DNA from 4 places in the Cryptosporangium sp. NPDC048952 genome. Region 2 is predicted to be linked to each of the others. Evidence: riboswitches for the same ligand, from Rfam matches in the RefSeq annotation. Region 2 holds a riboswitch; each other region holds the start of a gene.

Region 1 (3,858 bases), on a different contig from region 2:
GCCGCGGTGTGTTCCGCGGCGAGGAACGCGGCGGCGCGACGGGCGTCTTCCCTGGCGTTCTTGCCGTACGTGGCGCGGCCGTCGGTGACCACGACGAGGAGGGGTCGCCGGTGAGGGTTGCGCCGTTTTTCGAGCCGTATCACTTCGGCGGACTTGACGAGTCCCTGGGCGAGCGGGGTTCTCCCGCCGGTCGGGAGTTCGTCGAGGCGCCGGGCGGCGACCTCGATGCTGCCGGTGGGGGGCAGGGCGAGGGTCGCGGTGTCCTTGCGGAACGTCACCAAGCCGACGGTGTCGCGGCGCTGGTAGGCGTCCAGCAGTAACGACAGCACCGCGCCCTTGACCGCGGCCATGCGTTGCCGGGCCGCCATCGAGCCGGAGGCGTCGACGCAGAACAGGATCGTGTTGCTCTCCCGTCCGCGGCGGACCGCGGACCGCAGGTCCTGCTTCTCGAGCTTCAGGCCCGCGGTGCGTCCGCGTTGTTTCTGGTGCGGCGCCGCTGCCAGCAACGTCGCGATCAGGTGGACGTCGTGCACCGGGCCGTCCGGTCGTGCGGCTCGGACGACTCGGCCGCGGCGCGACTCGGCGAGGGAGCGGCGGCCCGTGGCGTCGGACTGGGATCGGCCTACGCCGGGAACGGTGAGGAGTTTGGTGCGGTAGGGGTCGGTGGCTTTTACCGCTGGTCGTTCGGGTGCGGGGCTGGGGAGGCGTGGCCGGTTGTCGTCTGCGGTTTCGTCGGCTCGGCCGCGGTCGGTTGCGGGGCTCGCGCCGTCGAGCGGTTCGCTCGTGTCGGGTGGGCGGCGATCGGGGCCGCTGTCCGTGCTGCTGTCGGGGGCGCCGTCGCTCGTGTTGCTCTCGGTGGTGCCGTCGTCGGGGCCGTCGGGGCCGTTGGGGCCGTTGGGGCTGTTGGGGCCGTCGTCGGGACCGTTGGGACCGTCGTCGGGACCGTTGGGACCGTCCGGGTCGTCGTCGGGGTCGTCGTCGGCGGCTTCCTGGAGGGCTTTGTCGAGCTGGTCCTGGTCCAGGCCGGGTGCGTCGAACGGGTTACGGCGGCGCCGGTGCGGCAACGCGAGTTCGGCGGCGCGCCGGATGTCGTCGTCCGTGACGTGGTCCCGCCCATTCCACGCCGCCAGCGTGACGGCCGTCCGCGCGGTGACGAGGTCGGCCCGGAGCCCGTCCACGTCGAACGCGGCGCACACGGCCGTGATCCGGCGCAGGGCGGCATCGCTCAGAGTGACGTCAGCCAGACGGGCGCGCGCCTCGACGATGCGTTCGGCGAGCTCGGCGTCGGCGTCGGCCCAGCGGGCTGCGAAGCCTTCGGGGTCGGCCTCGTAGGCCAGCCGCCGCCGCACGACCTCGGCCCGTTCGGCGGGCCGGCGGCTCGCCGTGACCTCCACCGTCAGACCGAAGCGGTCGAGCAACTGCGGACGCAGCTCGCCTTCCTCCGGGTTCATGGTGCCGACGAGCAGGAACCGCGCCGCGTGCCGCACCGAGACGCCGTCACGCTCGACGTACGCGCGGCCCATGCCGGCGGCGTCGAGGAGCGTGTCGACCAGGTGGTCGGCGAGCAGGTTGACCTCGTCCACGTACAGGACGCCCCGGTGCGCGGCCGCGAGCAACCCGGGCTGGTACGCCCGCACCCCCTCGGTGAGCGCCCGCTCCAGATCGAGCGCCCCCACCAGCCGATCCTCGGTGGCCCCCACCGGCAACTCCACCAACCGCGCGGGGCGCGTTTCGGCGGCCACGCCTCCAGCCGAGGCGCCGACGCCATCCGGGCCTGCGGGCGCCGGGAGATGCGGGCCGTCGGGGCATTGGGGGTCGGGGGCGGCCGGGTCGCAGGCGAAGCGGCAGCCGGTCACCACCGTGATGGGTGGGAGCAGGGCGTGCAGCGCCCGGACGACCGTCGACTTCGCAGTGCCCTTCTCGCCCCGGGCGAGCACACCACCGATAGCAGGCGAAACGGCGTTGAGCGTCAACGCCAAACGGAGGTCGTCCAGACCGACGACCGCGGAGAACGGGTACGGCGGAGTCACCCGCCGATCACGCACGAGGGCATGCCAGGATCCTTCCCGCGGGTGTCCACGCCCGCGTGTGCGATGGCCTGCGAGCAGGCTCGCAGGGAGCGGACGCAGTGTCCTGGCTCCCGGATCGAAGCGTGTCCTCGGCCTTCCAGCCGTTACCGGCCGTGACCATTGAGTGAGGTCGGCTCCCCGGTGACAGTGGCGGGACCGCGCCGGATTCTCACCGGTCTTCCTGCCCTCCGCTCGCCGTAACTGTGACTCACCACGTCCCCATCGTCAAAGGTGCGAGACGTGCGTCACCGCCGTCCGGGCGCCCGCGCTTCCTCGCTCACGGCGCGACAGTGAGCAGCCTCAAAGGCGCAACGCGGCCGAGTCACGGCGGGCCGCGGTCAGCTCCGCTTCCACCTCTTCGTCGGTGAGCTGCGGAAAGTCCCGGTAGTGGTACCCGACCGCGCGGAACTCCGGCGGCGCGCTCACGCACACCACGGCGTCCGCCTCGACGCCGAGGATGATCACGGCCTGCGGTGCGCACACCGGCGCCGCGAACACCAGGTGCGCGGGCCGCAGCGCCCGCAACGACCGCAGCGCGGCCCGTGCGGTGGCACCGGTCGCGAGCCCGTCGTCCACCACGACCACCGTGCGCCCCTCCACCACCGGCGCCGGTCGACCGCCCCGGTACCGCTCGGTGCGTCGCACCGCCTCGGCTCGTTCCCGCTCGACGTCAGGCTGGAGTTCCTGCAACGTGAGGCCCACCTGGCCGAGCAGTCCCTCGTCGAACAGCGCGGGGCCGTCGACGGTCACGGCGCCGACGCCGAGCTCGCGGTGCCACGGCACCCCGATCTTGCGCGAGACGACGACGTCCAGCTCGCCGTGGACCGCGGCGGCCACGGTCCGCGCGATCGGGACGCCACCGCGCGGCAGCCCCAGCACGAGGGGCACCTCGTGCTCCTTCAGGTGTTCGGCGACGGCGACCGCCAGCGCACGGCCCGCCTCCGCCCGGTCAGCGAAGTAGTCCGACATGTCGCACCTCCGGTTACCGCGGGTTACCCCGATAACCGGCGTCACACGCCTCCGAGACCACGTTCGCGGGCCAGGAGCAGCGCTTCTGCGCGGCTCGGTACCCCGAGTTTCGTCAACACGTTCGCGACGTGGTTGCGCACGGTCTTCGGGCTCAGGACGAGACGGCGGGAGATCGTGGTGTTGTCGTAGCCCCGGGCCACGAGGTCGAGCACCTCGCGTTCGCGGTCGGTGAGTTCGGGGAACGACACCGGGCCGGTGGTGCGGGCGCCGGACAGGTAGCTGATGGCCTGAGCGGCGACCTGTGGGCCGAGGATCACCTCGCCGTTCGCGACCGCTCGCACGGCCCGTTCGACCTCGGTGGGGGTCGCGCCCTTCAGCAGGTAGCCGCGGGCTCCCGCGCGCACCGAGGCCACCACCGACTCGTCGTCCTCGAGCATCGTGACGACCAGGATCCTCAGGTCGGGTAGCCGCCGGAGCAGTTCCCGGGTGGTCTCGACGCCGGAGTCGTCGCCCAGGTGCAGGTCCATGACGACGACGTCGACACCCGGTCCGATCACCGCGAGCGCCTCGGCCCGCGAAGCCGCCTGCGCCACGACCTCGACCCCGTCGAGGCTGCTCAGCAGCGCCGCCATCCCGAGTCGGAACACCGGATGGTCATCCACCACCCCAACCCGAATCCTCACACCGCCGCCGGGGCCGCCGGGGCCGCCGGAGCCACCGGAGCCGCCGGAGCCACCGGGGCCACCGCCGGCGGGGCCCGGGGCGTGGGGGGCGCCGTGGGTGGGAGGCGTCATGCGACGCCTAGCGGCAGGCCAGCCGC
Region 2 (3,858 bases):
CGTGTCAGCCGAGTACACAGTCGCCGCACACCGGGCGGGGTGGGCCGGGGCTGACGCGGTAGATCAGGCAGCAGCTTCCCCGGCGGAAGCCGTCGCCGACGTCCGGGGCCGGGATCCCCCAGGGGGCGCGCCGGAGCAGCGCGTTCGCGAAGGGCACCGCGCGATCGGCGTACGCGGGGCCCAGCATCGTCACCGAGCTGTTCAGAGCCGACGCACTGTTGTCCCACAGGATCGCCGGCGCGATCGGGCACGTGGTCGCCGCCGCCGACGTCATCCCGACGACGAGCGGCACGACGGAGTCGGTGAACGCATCGAGGAGACCCGCCGCAGGCACCCGGGTCACCGAAGCAGCGAACGACAGCGGCACCATCCCGCCGAGCACCGGCTGCCACCAGATATCGGCAGACGGAACCGCCGACGAGGTCACGGCCAGCGCGAACGCCGGCGCCAGCACCCGCGCGACCACCCCGAGGTGCGCGGTCGAGAATGCCACCCGTTCCTCGACCGCCCCACCCAGCGCCTCCCGCACCGCCGCGGTCCGCGCTCTCCACGCGCGGCCCGCCGGGTCGAGGAGCTCGGTAACCGGCCGCCACGGCGCCGCCGGCACCGCGTCGACCGGATGCGTTTCGACAGCGAACGCGGGCCCCAGCGAGGCGAGCGCCGCGAACGAACTCAGGCCGGCACCGCGTCCCGGGCCGCCGCCCTCGCCGGGGCCAGGGCGCGCTCGGCCAGCGGCCCGAAGACCAGCCCGAACGTGCCCCACATGATCAGCTGCGCACCCACCGAGTACAGCCGGAAGAACGCCAGTACGTCCGCGGGGAAGCCCTCGTAGACGATCCGACCGCTCGGGTCACGCAACGGCTCCGGCATCTCGGCGATCGTCGGAAGCAGCAGCATCACGATGCCGACCGCGACGACGTACGCGCCACCGGCCAGCAGTGCCGCGTTCCAGTTGCCGAACCGCGCCGCCAGACGCTGCCCCAGCCACACCGCAGCACCGAGCAGCACGAGCGACGCCAGCACCATCGCGAGGTACAGCCCACCCCGGGTGGAGATCGTGTCGTCGTCACCGACGGCGGGCGGGTTGGCCGGGTACTTCAGCCAGGGCACCAGGAACAGCCCGACGAACGCGCCACCGGCGACCAGCAACGCCAGCACCCGTGGCCGCACGGCCCCGACCCGCCCCAGGCAGATCATGTAGATCACGGTGGCCAGAAGACCCATCGCGATGCCGAACACGACCAGACCGGTGCCGATACCGATGTTCGCCTGCACCGTGCGGCTGAACACTTCGGACTCGGCAGCCGGGATCGGGATCCCCGCCGCCCGGTCGAGGGCCTCCTGGGCAGCGCCCCGGCCCTCCTCGTAGTCGATCGCCTGCTGGATCTGCGGCTCGGCGAAGATGCGCGCGAACACGAACGCCAGCAGGCCGCCGACTCCGCCGGCGAGTGCGCCGCGGAGTAAGAGCTTCAGTTCCATCAGTGGCAGGGGAAGCCGAGGAAGTGACGCGCGTCGTGGATGTACTCGTGGACGTGCGCGTCGTTGCCGAACACCGACGTGGCGCCCTGATCGACACCGATGAAGTAGTAGGCGAGCAGCGCCAGCAGCACGGCAGCACCGAGGTAGACAGCACCCCGTGAGCCGGAGATCACTACCGGTGTCGCAACAGCAGACGGACTGGTCACGTCGAGCCTCCTCTGGGGATCGTGCGTCCCCTGTTCGAACGGGCCTCGTGACGGCACCAGTATCTGACTCACCGACCCGGAGGCCGGCTCACAGTGGCGCGACCGTGCTGGACTTCCACCAGCTTCCTCGCGCCGCCACGCTCCAGGCACCGTAGGCCCGCGAAAGGCTCCCGGTCAACGTGAGTTAGCGCTCCCTGCGTCGGATGAGGTAGGTGTCCATGATCCACCCCTTTTGTGCCCGTAGCTCGGCGCGCGTAGTGGCAACCCGATCCGCGACCTCGTCCAGCGGCCCAGCGATCAGCACCTCGTCCGCCCCACCCAGGTAAGCCCCCCAGAACAACGACGCGTCCTCACCGGTGAACCGGCGGAACGCCAGGCTCGCGTCCAGCATCACGACCAGGTCCAGATCGTTGTCGTGGTGGCCGTTCGCCACCCGCCGACCGGTCGTGACCACCACCGCACCGGCAGTGCGCGTCAGCGTGATGCGGTGCCGCGCGGCGAGCACCTGCACACTGCTGATGCCCGGCAGCACGTCGTACGCACACGCCACCTGCGCGCGTCCCACGATCGTGTCGAGCATGCGGATCGTGCCGTCGTAGAGCGCCGGGTCACCCCAGACCAGGATGCCCGCGGTGCCCTTCTCGGGCACTTCGACGCGCAGCGCGTGCTCCACCGCTGCCGACCGCGCATCCCGCCAGGCCTCCACGGCCCCCGCGTAGTCGTCGGCGGTCCGGTCCCGCGGCGGGTCGGCGATCGTCACGACCCGGTAGCCGTCGGTTCCGAGGAACCGCTCCAGGATCGCCTGCCGGGCGTCGGTGAGCTCCGCGGTCGTCTCTCCCTTGTCCAGAACAAGGAACACATCGACGCTACGCAGCGCATCGACCGCTTCGACGGTGAGCAGGCCTGGGTCGCCCGCCCCGATACCGATGACCCGAATGTGTCGCACCACCGCAGACTAGGTGTCGCGCCCCTGGTGGGCGCTCGCGACCCGGCGTTCCAACACGATCGCGGCGCGGTGGACCGCAGCCGCCGACCGTTCCGCCGAGCGCCCGGCGGGGGTGGCGATCTGCAGTGCCGCCCGCCCGCCGGCGGGGAGGCGTACCGGCACCGCGTAACACGTCAGGCCCGGCATCACGTCCTCGTCGTCGACCGCAGCACCGAACGGCCGGCGCCGCGCGGACGAGTGCCCGCCGAGTACGACACCGGCAGCCGTCGATCCGGGCATCTCCGACCCCGCCCGGGCATCGATCGGCAGCGGGTCGCGCCCGGGCACCATTTCCAGCGCGACGAACGACTCCCCGCCCGCGACCACCAGCGACACCGCGGCACCGGTCTGCTCCCGGAGTCCCTGGATGACGCTCGTCGCGGACGTCCGCAGCCCGGGGACCGGTTCGACGCGCTGCGCGAGCCCGAGCAGGTCGGCCGAGAGCGTCCAGTGACCGTCGCACCAGTCGACGGCCCCCGCGGCGCGCAACTGGCCCAGCATCCGGTGGACGGTCGGGCGCGGCAGCCCGGTCAGCTCCGCGACCCGGGTCACCTGCGCGACCTGCCCGGCCAGCGGTAAGGCGCGCAGCACCCGGAACGCGCCGTCGACGACGCTGCGACCGCCGGCACCCGACTCCATCACGACCCCGATTGTCCGATGCCGCGCAACCAGGCCGGCCATGCATCGAGTCTGGCGCCACCTCGCACAGCGGAGCTGACTACCGCGGGAGGTGGAGACAGCTGCAGTACGCCGGAGGACGGATTACACTGCACAGCGGGTTCGGCCGAGAGCCCGGTCACGCACATCTGCCCCACGGCAGACCTGACCGGAGGTCTCTCGATGCCTGACGTCTGCCCCCTCTCCGTCGCCGTGCACCACGACGAGTTCGCCGTCCGCCTGGAACTGAACGGCGACCTGGACATGCAGACCGGGCCGCTGCTGCTCAGCGCGATCGACTCGCTGCTGCCACCGGCCGACGGCCCGGTCGTGCTCGACTGCTCCACCCTGCGCTTCATCGACGCCCGAGGGCTGAGCGCGCTGCTCCGCGCGCACGCGGCGCTCGCCGCGTCCGGCCGGGACCTCGGCCTGATGAACCCCTCCGACGCCCTGCGCCGCATCCTGACCGCGACGGGTCTGAACGACACCCTGCCCGAAATGCGGCGCCCGCCGGTCGGTTAAGGGTTGGCG
Region 3 (3,858 bases), on a different contig from region 2:
CCAGAGGGCGACCACGAGTTTGCGCCGGCGGAACGAACCGCGGCCGAGTCGGTACAGCAGGGTTGCCAATGTGGATCCTCGGTCGGAACGGAGACGACACCAAGTCAGATCGTGCCTTCCCTCCGGCCTACCCGCTAGCCGAGCGGCTAGTACTGTGAGCTTTAACTCACACGATCCAGTAAGCAATTCCGACCGTCGCGGAACGTTGGACCGGACGTGGCACTCTCTTTCGCCGTACTGGGCGACTCGATCGCTTACGGGCAGGGCGCGGCTCGCGCCGACGACACCGTCGCCGCGCGGCTGACCCGACGTCTGATCGAGGACGGCCACCCGACGGACGTCCGTGTCTTTGCCGTGCCGGGGGCCCGTAGCCAGGACCTGGCCGCGCAGGTGCAGCGCACTGTGGCGTGGAAGCCGGATCTGGCACTGGTCGTCATCGGTGCGAACGACCTAACGGGCCTGGTGCCGCCGCAGCAAGCCGCCGCCCGGCTCGGGGCGGCGGTCGGGGCGCTACGCGAATCAGGCGCCGAGGTCGTCGTGGCGCCGGCGCCCGACCTGAGCGTCGTGCCGTGGGTGCCGGTGCCGATGCGTCCGACGGTGCGCGCCGCGAGCCTGGCGCTGCAGGAGGCGCAGATCCGGGCGGCCGAGGCGGCGGGCGCGGTGATCGCCGCGCACGCACTGGACACTTCCGCCGGGTTCGCCACCGACGTGTCGCTGTTCAGCGCCGACCGTTTTCACCCCTCCAGTGCGGGTTATGCCCGCATCGCCGAGGCGCTCGCGCCGTCCGTACGGGCAGCGGCGGCGCGGGCCGCCGCCCGCGCCACCGGCTCCATCTGACGCCTAGTTCGGGGTCAGTCACCCAGGGCGGCGAGGCCGGCTTGGGCGACCGTCATGTCCTGCGAGTAGTGGCCGCCGCTGACCCCGATGCCACCGACGATCGCCCCGTCGAGAACCACGGGATAGCCACCACCGAACGTCACGAGCCGGTCGATCGCGGCCGGCGCCCCCAGGGCCAGTGGGCCGTCGTCCTTGATGAAGTCGTACCACCCGTCCGAGCTCAGCCCGAACCCGATCGCGGTGAACGCCTTGTCCTGGGCGAGCTGGATGGAGACGTGCACCGAACCGTCCATGCGGTCGAATGCCTTGAGGTCCCCGCTCTCGTCGACCACCGCGATCGACATCGCGACGCCCAACTCGTCGGCTTTCGCGCGTGCGGCGGCGATCAACACGGCTGCCGCTTCGCTGGAGATGCTCGGCTTGTTGCGGACATAGGACATGCGGGGGCTCCCGTCCTCGTTCGGCTCGGTGCCATCGTTTCGAAGCGCCCTGCATTTCGTCAACAGAATCGTTGAAGACGTGCGTGTTACCGTCGGGAAGCCAGTCAACCCACGAGGTGGGTCAGGGAACCCGGTGCGAATCCGGGGCTGACGCGCAGCGGTGAGGGGGACGGCCGTGGTACTGGCCACTGGGCTTCCCGCCTGGGAAGGCGCCGCGGTCGGACGAACCCGAGTCCGAAGACCTGCTGGCGACCGACGTCCACTCGGGCGGCGGATCGGCTACGGGCCTCGCGATCGGGTCCGCGATCTACGAGGTACCTCATGCGGTTACGTCATGGGCTCGCCGCGAGCCTGTTGCTCCTCGCGGCCTGCGGCGGTCAGGACGCCGAGTCCACGGCGCCCGACGGCGACTACCCGATCAGCGTCGAGAACTGCGGACGCACGGTGACCATCGACCGGCCGATCGACAAGGCGGTCTCGATCAGCCAACCGGCGTCCGAACTGTTGCTCTCGCTCGGCCTGGAGGACCGGATGGCCGGTACGGCCTCGTGGAGCGACCCGGTGCTGCCCGCCTTCGCGGCCGCCAACGAGAAGGTGCCGCGGATCTCCAAGGACTTCCCGTCGTTCGAGCGGCTGCTCGAAGAGGAACCGGACTTCGTCTACACGACGTTCGCGTACACCTACACGGCCGAAGGCGTCGCCGACCGCGCGAAGTTCGACCAGGTGAAGATCCCGACGTACCTGTCGTCGAGCGAATGCACCGGGCAGGACGCCACCCAGACCCGCGCGCTGACGATCGACGATCTCTACCGCGAGATCGGCGACCTCTCCATCCTGTTCGACGTGCAGGACCGCGGCGCGGACCTGAACACGTCGCTACGGCAGCGGATGGCCGCCGCGACCGGCGGCCTCGACGCGAAGGACGTCACGCTGGCGTGGTGGTACTCCAGCACGAAGACGCCGTACATCGCCGGGTGCTGCGGCACACCGGGCCTGGTCACCGACGCGGTCGGCGCGAAGAACGCGTTCGCCGACAGCAAGCAGCTCTGGCCGGAGACCGGCTGGGAAAGCATTCTCGACCGCGATCCGGACGTGCTCGTGCTGGCCGACCTCACCCGCGGTGACGACGGTGACAGCGCCGCTGCGAAGGTGAAGTTCCTGGAGTCCGACCCGGTCGCGAGCAAACTCACCGCGGTGAAGAACAAGCGGTACATCGTGCTGAGCGGTTCCGACATGGATCCCGGTGTCCGCACGGTGCAGGCCGTGGAGAAAGTGTCGGCGGGACTGACTTCACTGGGGTACGGAGCATGAAGTAGGTGTTCTGGGCTCGGGGTGTCGCCGGGGTGGGCGTGCTGATCGTGTCGATCGCCGTGGCGATCACGATCGGCCCGGCGGACCTGTCGGTGCACGACGTGTCCGCGGTGATCGCCGAACACGTCGGTGGGCCGGGGTCCGGGCTCTCGACGATCCGGGACGCGATCGTCTGGGACCTACGCCTGCCCCGCACGCTGCTGGCCGCGGTGTGCGGTGCCGGGCTCGCCGTCTGCGGCGCGGTGCTCCAGGCGCTGCTGCGTAATCCGCTCGCCGATCCGTACGTGCTCGGCATCTCGTCGGGGGCGTCGACCGGTGCGGTGCTGGTCCTCGTGCTGGGCGTCGGCGCCGGGAGCGTCGGGCTCGGCCTCGGTGCGTTCACCGGCGCGGTCGTGGCGTTCGCGCTGGTGCTGGCGCTCGCGCGGGTCGCCGGTGGCACCACCGACCGGCTGATCCTCGCCGGCGTCGCCGGAACCCAGCTGTTCGCGGCCGTGACGTCGTTCGTCGTGATCTCCTCCGCGGACGCCCGGCAGACCCGTGGCGTCCTGTTCTGGCTGCTCGGTTCGCTGAGCGGTGCGGGCTGGGGTGACGTGGCGCTGTGCGCCGCCGTGCTCGCGGTGGGACTGATCGTCTGCGCCGGGCTGGCCCTGTCCCTGGACGCGTTCGCGTTCGGTGCGGACGCCGCCGCGACGCTGGGCGTCCCCACCGGTGTGGTGAGAGCAGTGTTGCTGGGGGTCACCGCTCTGCTGACGGCGGTGCTGGTGAGCGCCGCAGGCGCGATCGGTTTCGTGGGGCTGGTGCTGCCGCACGCGGCCCGGGCGCTGGTCGGGCCGACGCACCGGCGGTTGTTGCCGACCTCGGCGCTGGTCGGTGCGATCTTCCTGGTCTGGGTCGACACGCTGGGGCGGACGCTGCTGGAGCCGCAGGAGATTCCGGTCGGCGTCGTGACCGCGCTGATCGGTGTTCCGGCGTTCGCGATCATCCTGGGGCGGAGGGCTCGATGAGCCTGCGCGCGCAGGGCGTGAGTTGGTCGGCTGCGGGGCGGCTGATCGTCGACGACGTCGACCTGGACGCTCCGCCGGGGACCACTGTGGGGTTGCTCGGCCCGAACGGGTCGGGGAAGTCGACGCTGCTCCGCGTGCTCGCGGGGCTTCGGCGGCCGTCCGCCGGGGTCGTGACGCTGGATTCCCGGCCCCTGGCCGAGCTGCCGCGGCGAGCGGTAGCGCAGCGGTTGGCCGTGGTGGAACAGCAGGCCGCAACCGACGTCGAT
Region 4 (3,858 bases), on a different contig from region 2:
CGCAGCGGCGAGCCCGACGGCCCGGCCGGCACGTACCCCCCGTTGAGCGCGTGCAACAGGTGCGCCATCTCATCGGTGGTGCGATCGAGCCGCGGCACCACCTCATTGGCCGCGAATTCCAGCACCTTCGTCACATCGGCTCGTTGCTTCACGTCAACAGATGAAGCGACGGAAGCGGCGGCGGACGGGTTCCAGTCGCGGGTTTCCATTTCGGCGACCAGTTCACGTGCCAGCGCGTCGATTTCGTCGACGTTCGTGCGGGACTCGTCGCCGGCCTCGGAGAGGCCCAGGGCCTCGCGGAGGCCGGGGAGGGCGGCCACCTGACCGGCCCACATCTGGCGGGCACGGAGCATCGCGAGCACCAGGTTGACGCGCGCCTCGCCGGTGGGCGCGTCGCCCAGGACGTGCAGACCGTCCCGGATCTGCACATCCTTGACCTCGCACAACCACCCGTCGACGTGCAGCAGGAAGTCGTCGAACTCGGCGTCGTGGGGCCGGTCGTCCAGACCCAGGTCGTGATCGAGGCGCGCGGCCTGGATCAGCGTCCAGATCTGCGCGCGGATCGCGGGCAACTTCGCAGGATCGAGCGCGGCGATGTTCGCGTGCTCGTCGAGCAGCTGCTCGAGCCGCGCGATGTCGCCGTACGAGTCGGCGCGGGCCATCGGGGGCACGAGGTGGTCGACCAGCGTGGCGTGCGTGCGCCGCTTGGCCTGCGTTCCCTCGCCCGGGTCGTTGACCAGGAACGGGTAGATGAGCGGCAGGTCACCGAGGGCGGCGTCGGAACCGTCGGCGGCCGACATCCCGACGGTCTTGCCCGGCAACCACTCGAGGTTGCCGTGTTTGCCCAGGTGGACGACCGCGTCGGCTCCGAACTGGGACGCGAGCCAGCGATACGCGGCCAGGTAGTGGTGGCTCGGCGGAAGGTCCGGGTCGTGATAGATCGCGACCGGGTTCTCGCCGAACCCCCGCGGCGGCTGGATCATCACGACGACGTTCTCGCCCCGGAGCGCGGCCAGGACGATGTCTCCGTCGTGGACGTAGAGCTCGCCGGGGGGCGGGCCCCAGTGGCGCTCCATTTTCTCGCGGAGAGCTTCGTCGAGGGAATCGAAGTACTTTTTGTATTCGGCCGCCGGAATCCGCACCGGGTTCGCGGCGAGCTGCTCCTCGGTGAGCCAGGCGGTGTCGTGGCCGCCGGCCTTGATCAGCGCGTGGATGAGCGCGTCGCCGTCCTGCGCTTCGACGCCCGGGAGATCGCCGATCTCGTAGCCGGCGTCCTTGAGCGCTTGGAGGAGCTTCACCGCGGACTTCGGGGTGTCGAGGCCCACCGCGTTGCCGACGCGGGCGTGCTTGGTGGGGTAGGCGCTGAGCATGAGCGCGATTTTCTTGTTCTCGGGCGCGATGTGCCGGAGCACGCCGTGCTTGACCGCGATGCCGGCCACGCGCGCGGCCCGTTCCGGGTCGGCGACGTAGACGGTGAGGCCGTCGGCGTCGATCTCCTTGAACGAGAACGGGACCGTGATGATCCGGCCGTCGAACTCCGGGATCGCGACCTGGGTCGCATTGTCCAGTGGGGAGAGCCCGTCGTCGCTGGCGTCCCAGGTGGCGCGGCTGCTGGTGAGGCACAGGCCCTGCAGGATCGGGACGTCGAGGGCGGCGAGTGCGCCCACGTCCCAGGCGTCGTCGTCGCCGCCGGCGCTGACCGTGGCGGGCTTCGTTCCGCCTGCGGCGAGCACGGTGACGACGAGAGCGTCGGCCTTCTTCAGCGTGGCGAGGAGCTCGTCGGGCGCAGTCCGGAGGCTCGCGCAGAAGACGGGGAGCGCTTGCCCGCCGGCGTTCTCGATCGCGTCGCAGAGGGAGTGGACAAACGACGTGTTCCCGGCGATGTGGTGCGCGCGGTAGTACAGCACCGCGACGGTCGGCCGCGGCGCAGCCGGCGCTTCTGCCGCGGCGCCTTCTGCCGCGGCGCCTTCTGCCGCGGCGCCTTCGGTGGCGGCGCCTTCGGTGGCGGCGCCTTCGGTGGCGGGCGCTTCTGCCGCGGCGCCTTCGGCGGCGGGCGCAGCGGCGGCGGCCGCGGCGGCACTGGGCGCGGCGGCGCTGGGCGCTTTGGTGGTGGGCGCGGTGGTGGGCGCTTTGGTGGTGGGTGCTTTGGTGATTGTTCCGGTGGCGCTCGGGGTGCGGTCGAGGGTGCCCCAGGTGGGCATTTCGGTGGCGGGCTCGAACCCGAGGCCGGTGAGGAGAACGGTGTCGCTGAGGAAGTTGTGCAGCTGCGTGAGGTTCTCGGAGCCGCCCTGCGCGAGGTACCCGTGCGCTTCGGCGGCGACCCCCGCCGGCACCGTCGAGAGCTGCATCAGGTCCGCGTCCGGCGCGATCTCCCCACCGAGCACGATCACCGGCAACGACCCGGCCAGGAGCGCGTCGAGCCCCTCCTCCCAGAACCGGCGCCCACCGAGAATCCGGACGACGACCAGGTCGACCCCGTCGGTCAGCCCCGGCAAGTCGTCGACGGAAACACGCGCCGGGTTCGCGAGCCGATAGTCAGCGCCGCTCGCCCGCGCCGAGAGCAGGTCCGTGTCCGACGTCGAGAGCAGCAGAATCACGCAGGGCGTCCTCACTCGGGGTCCGCGCCCCGGGTCGTGGTCAGCGGCGTCTGGAGTCTCCTGGCTCCCGGATCGGCGCTCCCCCGCAGCCTTCCCGCTTCGCAGCAGTGGCTTTCGAGTGCGAGATCGCTCCCCGGTAACAGTGGCGGGACCGCGCCGGATTCACACCGGCTTCCTCCACCTGACACCGCTCATGGCCTTTCAACACTGGTGATCAGGGTCCCAATCGTCAAGTGGGCCCAATGGGGATCACCGGAGCGACACGTAGCATCCGGACTATGCCCACCGCCGTGCCCTTCCGCCAGGCTGCAGACAGCTGCCCAGGCGCGTTGCAGGTGCACGAGGCTGCGGACGGTGGCCTGGCGCGGGTGCGGATCCCCGGTGGTGTGGTGAGCCTCACCCAGTGGAACGTGTTGCGGTCGTTCGCCCCGTTGGAGCTCACGTCGCGGGGGAATCTGCAGATCAGGGGCGTGACGGATTCGTCCGCGCTCGCTGATCGGCTGGCTGACGTCGGACTGCTTCCCTCGGCCACGCACGAACGGGTCCGGAACATCGTCGCGTCGCCCCTCGGCGGTGTTTTCGGGGTTGTTGACGCGCTCGATCGTGCGCTGTGTGGTTCGTTGGAGTTGGCCGAGCTGCCCGGACGGTTCCTGTTCGCGATCGACACCGATCGGGACGTGATTTCGCTGGGTGCCGACGTGACCGTTCTGCTCGGCTCGGACACCGTCCCGGTGCTGTTGGCTGGCGTCGACAGCGGTCTGCGGGTTCGTCCTGACCAGGCCGTTCCGGCCTTGATCGCCGCTGCGCGGTGCTTTCTCGCCGAGCGCGCGGCTCAGGCCTCCAAGGCCTGGCGTCTTTCCGAGCTCGACGACGCGGTGCCGCGCGTCGCGAGCCGAATGCACGAGTCCTTGGCGTGCGCCCGCATCGAACCGTCGGCCCCCGAGTCCCCGAGCCCTCCCGCGTCCACCCCCCTGGGTGTCGTCGCCGTGGCCCCGCACCCGGCGGGCGCGGGAGCGCCGCACGCTGATGGCGCGGGAGCGCCGCACGCTGATGGCGCGGGAGCGCCGCACGCTGATGGCGCGGGAGCGCCGCACGCTGACGACGCGGGAGCGCCGCACGCGGGAGCGCGGGACGTGGGGGTGGCGGTGGGGGTGCCGCTGGGACGGTTGAGTGGGGCGCAGATGGATGTGATTGCCGCGGTGGCTCGGGAGGAGATCATCGTCACTCCGTGGCGGGGTGTGGTGCTGCCGCGAGCGGACCC

Evidence for each region. Region 2 has a riboswitch for cobalamin ahead of ACGFY5_RS11865 (CbtB-domain containing protein). Riboswitches for the same ligand answer to the same signal wherever they lie in the genome.
Region 1: another riboswitch for cobalamin. It lies ahead of ACGFY5_RS06115 (putative cobaltochelatase); the one in region 2 lies ahead of ACGFY5_RS11865 (CbtB-domain containing protein).
Region 3: another riboswitch for cobalamin. It lies ahead of ACGFY5_RS07245 (ABC transporter substrate-binding protein); the one in region 2 lies ahead of ACGFY5_RS11865 (CbtB-domain containing protein).
Region 4: another riboswitch for cobalamin. It lies ahead of cobN (cobaltochelatase subunit CobN); the one in region 2 lies ahead of ACGFY5_RS11865 (CbtB-domain containing protein).

The regions. Positions count from the first base shown of each region.
Region 1 covers NZ_JBICTY010000001.1:1,297,730-1,301,587, reverse strand. Annotated here, with positions in the region: gene ACGFY5_RS06115 (putative cobaltochelatase) at 1-2,030, opposite strand, end outside; cobalamin riboswitch at 2,127-2,253, opposite strand; gene ACGFY5_RS06110 (phosphoribosyltransferase) at 2,370-3,038, opposite strand; gene ACGFY5_RS06105 (response regulator) at 3,080-3,832, opposite strand; gene ACGFY5_RS06100 (histidine kinase) at 3,829-3,858, opposite strand, start outside.
Region 2 covers NZ_JBICTY010000002.1:786,469-790,326, forward strand. Annotated here, with positions in the region: gene ACGFY5_RS11855 ((2Fe-2S)-binding protein) at 5-607, opposite strand; gene ACGFY5_RS11860 (CbtA family protein) at 673-1,479, opposite strand; gene ACGFY5_RS11865 (CbtB-domain containing protein) at 1,479-1,685, opposite strand; adenosylcobalamin (AdoCbl) riboswitch at 1,732-1,825, opposite strand; gene cobF (precorrin-6A synthase (deacetylating)) at 1,870-2,631, opposite strand; gene ACGFY5_RS11875 (helix-turn-helix domain-containing protein) at 2,641-3,351, opposite strand; gene ACGFY5_RS11880 (STAS domain-containing protein) at 3,511-3,849, shown strand; gene ACGFY5_RS11885 (bifunctional 5,10-methylenetetrahydrofolate dehydrogenase/5,10-methenyltetrahydrofolate cyclohydrolase) at 3,846-3,858, opposite strand, start outside.
Region 3 covers NZ_JBICTY010000001.1:1,527,442-1,531,299, reverse strand. Annotated here, with positions in the region: gene ACGFY5_RS07260 (MMPL family transporter) at 1-69, opposite strand, end outside; gene ACGFY5_RS07255 (SGNH/GDSL hydrolase family protein) at 217-837, shown strand; gene ACGFY5_RS07250 (heme-binding protein) at 852-1,277, opposite strand; cobalamin riboswitch at 1,362-1,542, shown strand; gene ACGFY5_RS07245 (ABC transporter substrate-binding protein) at 1,599-2,588, shown strand; gene ACGFY5_RS07240 (FecCD family ABC transporter permease) at 2,594-3,592, shown strand; gene ACGFY5_RS07235 (ABC transporter ATP-binding protein) at 3,589-3,858, shown strand, end outside.
Region 4 covers NZ_JBICTY010000001.1:749,997-753,854, reverse strand. Annotated here, with positions in the region: gene cobN (cobaltochelatase subunit CobN) at 1-2,597, opposite strand, end outside; cobalamin riboswitch at 2,651-2,775, opposite strand; gene ACGFY5_RS03465 (precorrin-3B synthase) at 2,876-3,858, shown strand, end outside.